One region of the Paenibacillus hexagrammi genome, then DNA from elsewhere that is predicted to be linked to it. Evidence: riboswitches for the same ligand, from Rfam matches in the RefSeq annotation. Region 1 holds a riboswitch; the other holds the start of a gene.

Region 1 (4,286 bases):
TGAAGATGATTGCTAGCGCTGAAGCTCTAACGGATTACTTCATGTTCAAACTCTTCGATCTGATCATTCGTGCCAATAATCACCATGACGTCTTTCTCATTCACTACATCGGTAGCCATTGGTGCGATGATGACCCCGTTCTTCTTATTAATCGCCACAACGCTGCAGCCGTATTTAGCCCGTGGGTCTAGCTCCTTAATCGATAACCCGCAAAGACGCTTGGGCACCGAGAGCTCTACAATGGTGTAATCCTTAGACAGTTCTATGTAATCCAGCAAATTAGGCGAAACCAACTGGTGGGCGACGCGAATGCCCATATCCCGTTCCGGATAAATTACGCGATCTACCCCGATCTTATTCAGTACCTTCCCGTGAAGTTCCGATAGGGCTTTGGCGACCACCATTTTCACACCTAAATCCTTGAGGACAATCGCCGTTAAAATGCTCGCTTGGATATCGTCACCTATCGCTACAACCGCACAGTCAAAATTACGCACGCCCAGAGATTTGAGAACCTCCTCGTCCGTTGAGTCCGCCACAACGGTGTGTGTGAGCTCCGAGCTCATCTCATCAACTGCTTCCTCGTCCTTGTCGATGCCAAGAACCTCATACCCAAGCTTAATCAGCTCCTTGGATAAACTCGATCCAAACCGGCCAAGACCGATGACGGCATATTGATTCTTCTTCATTTCTATGTTCCCCTATCCAATCGTGATTTTACCCTCTGGGTATCTATACAATTCCTTCTCTTGCTTCGGTTGTAAGGCGAATGCCAATGTAAGCAGTCCCAGTCGGCCGGCGAACATGATCAAGATAATCATGATTTTGCCAAACACCGTAAGCGACGGAGTAAGTCCCATTGATAGTCCCACCGTGCTGAACGCAGAGGTCACTTCAAACAAAATTTTCAAAAATTGCGCATCCTCCGTTGTTGACAGCAGCATGGCCACGAAGATAACGACAATCAAGGCAATCATCGTCAGCGTAATCGCTTTAAGAATGCGGTCCTTCGCCAAACGAAAACGGAAAATCACAATATCTTCCTTGCCTCGGATCATCGTAATGATCGCCGCGATCAGAATGGCAAACGTCGTCGTCTTAATCCCGCCCCCGTTGAGCCAGGTGAAGCACCGATAAACATGAGAATCACCATGAAGAACTGAGTAGCCTGCCGCATAGAGCCGATGTCAATCGTATTCGGTCCGGCAGTTCTAGGAGCTACGGACTGGAAGAAGGATGAAAGAATTTTTCCGCCAAAGTTCAAAGGCTCAAGCGTCATCGTGTTCGAATATTCAAACGTAAAAATCACGATGGCTCCAAGCAGGATGAGAAGCCCGTTCATAATCAAAACAACCTTAGAATGAAGCGAAAGCTTTCTCGTCTTGCGATACTCCAGTAAATCCGACATGACGATAAATCCCAAGCCGCCGAGCACCACAGTCACCATAGCTACCACATTCACTACAAAATCATCAGCATAAGCGGTAAAGGAAGCAAATGGAGCATCAACCGTTCCGAAAAGATCAAATCCGGCATTATTGAACATCGAAATCGAATGCCAAATTCCAAAATATATAGCCTTAGGTAGATCCATATCAAAGGACCAGCGAATTGTAAAAATAACAGCTGCAATGGCTTCAATACCAAGAGAATAAATGATGACCTTGCGGATCAAGCGCACGATACCTTCCATGCTGCCTTGGTTAAAAGCCTCTTGTAATAAAAGCCTTTCCTTCAGCGTAATTTTCTTACGTAGGACAAAGGCGAACAAGGTGGCCATGGTCATAAAACCGAGCCCGCCAATCTGGATCAAGGTTATAATGACAATTTGACCGAACATGGTGTAAGTCGAGCCGGTATCGACGACTACGAGCCCGGTTACGCAAGTAGCTGACGTTGCCGTGAAAAAGGCGTCAAGAAAATGCACGGATTCGCCAGTAACTGAGGCAATCGGCAAAGAGAGAAGCCCTGTTCCCAACAAAATGATGATTGCAAAGCCAAGCACCAGAATTTGTGGAGGCGTGAGCCGCCAGATCGTTAACTTTTTCATAAATCCCCCTGTACACACGCAAAAAAGACACTGGAAATCCAATGCCTTATCGCTATGGTTCCTGACGTAAAGCCTACGAGGTTAGCTGACGGATTCGGATGCGCGCGGTCACCCTATTTGCTGTAACATGAAAAGTCTTAGCAAAATTCACCCCAATTACATGGTTCCCCCGTTTTCAACAAGAAATTCGGCTTTTTATTCAATTGATATGAATTATATATCTCTTTTGGCATCCGCACAAAGTTGGTTTTCGGGCTTTTGAGGTTATATAAGGAGGAATCGCTCGTTTCTGAGGAGCTAAGGAGGGTTTTACAACTCGAAATCAAGCATTTGCCCGCGATTGCGTTTTATTTTGAAAGAATTGGCTTTCTTTTTCATCTGTGATACTTTTATTTTATCCGTTTATAAAAATGAACCATAAAGGGGTTGAGCCCTGTACATGAACCGACTGAAGCTGAACCGTCCGCTATTGATCCTCGCCTGCATAGGAATCGTGCTTTACTTCGGGATTAATATGTGGTCCGGTCTGCAGTCCGACGAAGCGGCACCGAGTGAGAATCCGACCATCGCAAAGCAGCAGGCTGCAGAAGCAGCAGCGCAATTTATTCAAGACAGATACGGAATTACGATCTCAAGCACAAAGACCTTCGTCGTGTACCAATCGAAAAAGACACGAAGCGGCTATCTCCAGAAAGAGCATATCGTCGAGGCTTACAGTCTCAAGTACGGTGAACGATTTCCCATCGATTACTATCAAGTTACAGTCTTGGAACCTGAGACCAAGCGGCAGTTCCAGGTAGAAGTGAACTACACGAATGCGCATATTTTCGGCTGGAAAGAGACCGACACCAAGGCCCTTCGCAGCGCACCCATCAGCCGGCAAAGAGCTGATCTGCTGTCCCGGCAGGAAATGACGCGGCTCGGATTTAACCCCGATGATTTTGTAGCTGTAGACGATTCTAGCTCAGAGAACCCGACAGCCTCCAATGCAAACACCTATCTATATGAGAAGCAGTCGGATGCGATCGGGAGCTCGAAGCTTCGGCTTCAGCTTGATTTTGATGATCAAGCGATCATTGGAAGCACTGTACAATTTAGCATTCCCCCGGAGCACCAGGCTTGGTTGGATCAGCAAGACCGTTCCGCATCGATCATGACTTGGATTAGTATGGGATTTACATTTCTCATGTCCATTGCGGCTGTCGTGTACGCGGTAAAATACCGCAAACAGATGGAATTTCGCAGAGGCCTGCTGCTGACGATCCTTTTTACCACCATTTATATCGCCAACAATATCAATATGTATCCTGCTTTTAAAGCGATGGCGGGCTATGAAAACGGTGGATTGGCAACGCTATTGAGCACGCTGTTTATGAATGTGGTGACGATGCTGCTGGGGTTGTCCGTCTATATCTCGCTTACTGCAGGAAGCAAGCTATGGGAGATTTCCGGGAAAACGCATATCTGGTCCACATGGAAGGATTCCTCTTTCGGTTCGGAGGTCAGCTCCGGCATGGGGCGGGGCTACTTGATTGCCTTATTCATTCTAGGCGTCCAGCAGGTTCTCTTCTTTGCCGGTGAAGCAAATTTCGATGTGTGGGCCGTGAACGATCCTACAGACTCTGTGCTGAATCAGCTCGAGCCCAAGCTCTTCCCGCTTATGGCCTGGGCCGCAGCGATCTCGGAAGAAGCAGCATATCGCGTGCTGGGGATCCTGCTCTTTAAGAAGCTGCTTCGCAACAACTTTATTGCCGTTCTGATTCCAAGTATCATTTGGGCGGCCAGCCACACGCAATATCCGATCTACCCTGTATATACCCGCTTGATTGAAGTGACCGTCATCGGCATGATTCTTGGGTATGTGTTTCTCAAGTACGGCTTCCTGACCTCCCTGTTCGCGCATGCGAGCATGGACAGCATTTTGATGGGCCTTTCGCTGTTCTCGCTGGGGAAACCGAGCGATGTGCTCACCGGTATCTTCTATGTCCTGCTTCCGGCACTTGCTGGGCTTGTCATCGCCTGGCTGCACCGTAAAACGTGTCCACGAAGCCCTATTCGTTCATTGACGTAAAAAGGCGGCTCCCCTTATTCTTGGGGAGCCGTTGCTGTTTCACCTTGCAGTGCTTGAAGAATGTCGCGCGCCAGCTTTTCACCAATGCCCAGAGGCTTAAAGTCTTCGACTTGAGCCTCTTTTATTTTGCGAACCGAGCCGAAATGCTTTAAGAGAGCCTTGCGC
Region 2 (4,286 bases), 410 kb from region 1:
CATGGCTCACCATTGCTATGCGGTCGTGGCGGAATTGGCAGACGCGCACGGTTCAGGTCCGTGTGGGCTAACCCCCCGTGGAGGTTCGAGTCCTCTCGACCGCATCAAGTAAAAAAAGAGAGTGTTTAACAGCCTATGGCTATTGAACGCTCTCTTTTTTTAACATGTAAGAGTGTTTAACTTTTCCACCGAACTAAAACGTTAGGGCTGCCCCTTTTTAAAGCCAGAGACCGAGTCTTGGTCAAGCCCTTTCATTTTATGTTTGACAATGATAATTATTATCAATATTATGGATGATAAGATGTCAAGTTGAGCACGGGGAGTGAACATGACATGAAGACGATTAAATACTGCTGTAGAAACGAGAAATTTGGTTCCAAGCAAATATATAAATCGTTAAAAGACGAGTATCCTGACCTGAAACAAAAGAAGAAAGATTGCTTAGGCAACTGCAAGCATTGCAAGAAGGAATGCATCGCTATGCTCGGTAAAAAGGAACTGCTGTGCGCAGCATCTCCCCATCTCTTATACGCTCAGTTAAAGCAAATTATTGCGGATTCAAGAGCGGAAAAAGTAATGGTGTAAGCTTGCACAGGCTGAAGGTTATTGAATTCGTTTGTATTTCTAGGGGCAGTTCTGGTAATCTTGTATGTATGGGATTTTGACTAACGATAACCAAATAGAAAGGGCGTGCAGAAATGTTAAACGATACGCTTACAGAAGCTTTAAATGAACAAATGAACTATGAATTCTACTCTGCGCACGTCTATATGGCCATTGCCGGTTATTGCGCTGCTGAGAGCCTAGATGGCTTCTCAAACTTTTTTATTGTACAAGCTGAAGAAGAACGTTTCCATGCTATGAAGATGTTTAAATTTATAAATGATCGCGGAAAAAAGGTAACCCTAGCTGGTATGGAGACACCTGTAAACAACTATAAATCCATTTTGGATGCATTTGAACATGCCTTTAAACATGAGCAGGAAGTAACCAGAAGAATATATCATTTATCTGATCTGGCTTTAAATGACCGCGAGCATGCAACTATGCAATTCTTGAAATGGTTTATTGACGAGCAGGTAGAAGAAGAAGCAATGTTTGACAGCATAATTAATAAGCTTAAGCGGATCGATCAAGACAGCAATGCCTTCTTTATGCTTGATGCCGAATTTGCGCAAAGAACCTTCACGCCTCCGACTGGAGAATAATCGTCTTATGTATCATATAAACAAAGCCTACTCCAAGCTTACTACATGTTGCTGAGTAGGCTTTCCTTCTTATAGGGAGCCTCCAAAATAAATAAAAAAACATTTGCTTTTTTTCTAAATACCTGATATATTATTCCTTGTCGCCTCTGAAGAAATATTAGTGAGGGACATGCAATTAGGTCTTGCGGAAGTGGCTCAGGGGTAGAGCATCGCCTTGCCAAGGCGAGGGTCGCGGGTTCGAATCCCGTCTTCCGCTCCATAAGTGCCCTTAGCTCAGCCGGATAGAGCGTTTGACTACGAATCAAAAGGTCGGGAGTTCGAATCTCTCAGGGCACGCCATTCAAGTGAATATTGATTTCGGGACGTAGCTCAGCTTGGTAGAGCACCTGCTTTGGGAGCAGGGGGTCGCATGTTCAAATCGTGTCGTCCCGATATACACGCGGGTGTAGTTCAATGGTAGAACTCCAGCCTTCCAAGCTGGTAGCGTGGGTTCGATTCCCATCACCCGCTTATCTAATGAGAAGACCACAATTTGTGGTCTTTTTTCAATTTTTGATGTTTATGTTTATAATCGCATTTTATTAAAATCATTTAATAAGGCTTTGACTAGGCATAAAAGGGACGGGCAACCCCAAATTTTCGACATGGAAACTATTACTACGACACAAAAATTGATCTTTCTACGAAATCTATGATAGTCTATGACAGTAAAAAATGCCGAATCAGGGAGCAACATAAGCTCCTGTACGGGGGATTCTTTCTTAACAATGGGGTGAATGGCAGGATCACAGGTGCTCTAAGTGCTCTATTTGCTTGAAGTGTATCAAGTACATTATGTTTTGTAAGTCACCTGTGTAACAGCCAAGGGAATACCTCTTCCCGAACCCGTCAACTAACCTCGGAGGCTCAGGGAGGACATGGGTTTTGAGATTGTCAATGAAAGGTGTTATGGGAGTATCCACTTTGTTATGCGCGGCGGTTACCAGCAGTGTTGGATTTTCAGGTCAAGCAGAGGCAGCTCAACCTATTCCTGTTAAAGTTCAGATTAATGATGAAATTGTCCAGTTCGCGGAAGCTCAGCCGTTCATAGACTCGAAAGGGGTACTGCAAGTTCCCCTCAGGGCTGTATCTGAGAAGCTGGGTTATGAAGTTAAATGGGCTCAGCAGGGAGATGAGATTGCGGTTTCTCTGTTAACCAGAGATCAGGTTGTGTCGCTCAAAACCGATCAGCAGCAAGCTTTAGTGGGAAGCAAGAAAATTAGTATGGCAAGCAGTCCAACTCTTATTCAGGGGAGTACGTATGTGCCGCTGCGTTTCATTAGCGAGACGTTTGGATCACCTATTGATTGGAACGAGTCGAATCAAATTGCCATTGTCAACGCGGACGGCAAATCGCATCAACCGGCTTGGATCGCACCACCTCCCGCGCCAGCGGAGCCACCGTTATCGGACCAAATTGTGCAAATGGCGGACAGTTACTTAGGTGTACCTTATGTATGGGGAGGAACGACTCCAAGTGGTTTCGACTGTTCTGGGTTTGTTAACTTTGTCTATAATGCCAAGGGTGTTGAGCTGCCTAGAACTTCAGTCCAAATGTACGACCAATCCGGAGTAAGAGTTACCGATTTGAAAGTAGGAGATTTGGTCTTCTTTGCTTCAGGTATTGTCAATCATGTTGGAATTTATTTGGGTAATGATGAATTCATATCAGCTACTACTTCCAGAGGCGTTGCTGTAGAAAGTCTGACAAATCGTTATTGGAGCTCACGTTATGTGGGAGCCAAGCGCGTAATTTAAGGGATACATACTCAAAAAGGGAGCATTCGTTCTCATCAAGCCGCAAAATTGCGGTTTACGGAGCGAATGTTTCTTTTTTATGCAAAAATATCAAGTTATATATCGAATTTTTATTCATTTTCGCCTATAATGAAGTGATGTCCGGAGTCAGAGGAAGCGGGTGAAAGGCAATTAGCATGCTAGCTGGTGTTTGGAAGCAATGGCTATTTAAAAAAAGAGAAGCGGTTTCAAAGAATAGAAAGCAGGCTATCTCAAGCGGCGTATCCATACCCGGAGAAATTCAGGAAGTAATCCAACATTTCTTTTGCACTTATGATAATTTTCAAGGTGCCCGTAATCTTCAGACGGATACTTTTATAAAAGAAGTGTTTTACGCCACGAAGCAGGAGCCTATGGATCAAAGCACTGTTGAGGAAATGGAGACGTATCTCCACTACAATAATATGCAGAGACTGCGGCTAAAGCATTATGAAATTGATGAGTTTCTAATGGTCGACAGCGATGTGTGCCTGGTTGGCGTGACCAGAGAATACAGCGGCAATGTGAAAAACAGGGTGTTGTATTTTTTACATAAAGAAGATGGAGGCTGGCGCTTCCATCATATTGCAAGGTCTCATTATGGTGTTGTCCTTGATAAGTTTCAAGTAAGAGAACAGACGGGCTTTGTCATTGGTAATGAAAAAGCCGCGATGCTGTTTCTGACGCATAGTTCTTCTTCGGCGGCAACCAATTATATGACCGGAGATTACGTACACGCAGAAGGATACCTGGAAGTCGAGCAGCAAGTGAGCGGTCAACTGTTTTACAGGGTTGTTCGTATGAATCGCATTCATTAAGGAAAGGTAAGTGAAGCCCGGTATAGCTGAGAATCCCATGTTACTTTTCCACCAAGTGATTCTATGACTGCCCGAAGAGGCATATAGATATGTCCCTCTACGATTTCAGGAGCTGCAGGCAGTACGACTTTGTTACCATTCCAAAGCATGATCCGATCATCGGGATGCAGCCGGATATGGTTCGTACCATATTGTACAGTCAGTTCGCGTGCAGTTCCGTCCCATTCAAACTTCGCACCAATTCTCTCGAGAATTCCCCGCATGGGAACCATGCTGGTTTCTTCCGTTAAGTATCCTCGAAATTCTTGCACAAACTGTCCATTCACGGTTAATTGAATTTGTGGATTCTGCAATCTTTCCACAACAAGAGCGTTGCTGAGCTCCCTTCCAGGTGAAGTAATGATCGTGCCTCGCGCATACAACGCTGAGCTTGCGCCTCCATCTA

The links. Region 1 has a riboswitch for cyclic di-AMP ahead of L0M14_RS21445 (TrkH family potassium uptake protein). Riboswitches for the same ligand answer to the same signal wherever they lie in the genome.
Region 2: another riboswitch for cyclic di-AMP. It lies ahead of L0M14_RS23600 (C40 family peptidase); the one in region 1 lies ahead of L0M14_RS21445 (TrkH family potassium uptake protein).

The regions. Positions count from the first base shown of each region.
Region 1 is NZ_CP090978.1:4,757,418-4,761,703, forward strand. Features, by position in the region: gene L0M14_RS21440 (potassium channel family protein) at 27-689, opposite strand; partial or broken gene L0M14_RS21445 (TrkH family potassium uptake protein) at 702-2,050, opposite strand; cyclic di-AMP (ydaO/yuaA leader) riboswitch at 2,106-2,253, opposite strand; gene L0M14_RS21450 (CPBP family glutamic-type intramembrane protease) at 2,490-4,121, shown strand; gene uvrC (excinuclease ABC subunit UvrC) at 4,136-4,286, opposite strand, start outside.
Region 2 is NZ_CP090978.1:5,171,708-5,175,993, reverse strand. Features, by position in the region: tRNA gene L0M14_RS23640 (tRNA-Lys) at 1-12, shown strand, start outside; tRNA gene L0M14_RS23635 (tRNA-Leu) at 20-104, shown strand; gene L0M14_RS23630 (DUF1450 domain-containing protein) at 334-585, shown strand; gene L0M14_RS23625 (ferritin) at 699-1,208, shown strand; tRNA gene L0M14_RS23620 (tRNA-Gly) at 1,393-1,467, shown strand; tRNA gene L0M14_RS23615 (tRNA-Arg) at 1,471-1,547, shown strand; tRNA gene L0M14_RS23610 (tRNA-Pro) at 1,567-1,640, shown strand; tRNA gene L0M14_RS23605 (tRNA-Gly) at 1,648-1,718, shown strand; cyclic di-AMP (ydaO/yuaA leader) riboswitch at 1,914-2,127, shown strand; gene L0M14_RS23600 (C40 family peptidase) at 2,133-3,005, shown strand; gene L0M14_RS23595 (hypothetical protein) at 3,182-3,841, shown strand; gene L0M14_RS23590 (phosphodiester glycosidase family protein) at 3,838-4,286, opposite strand, start outside.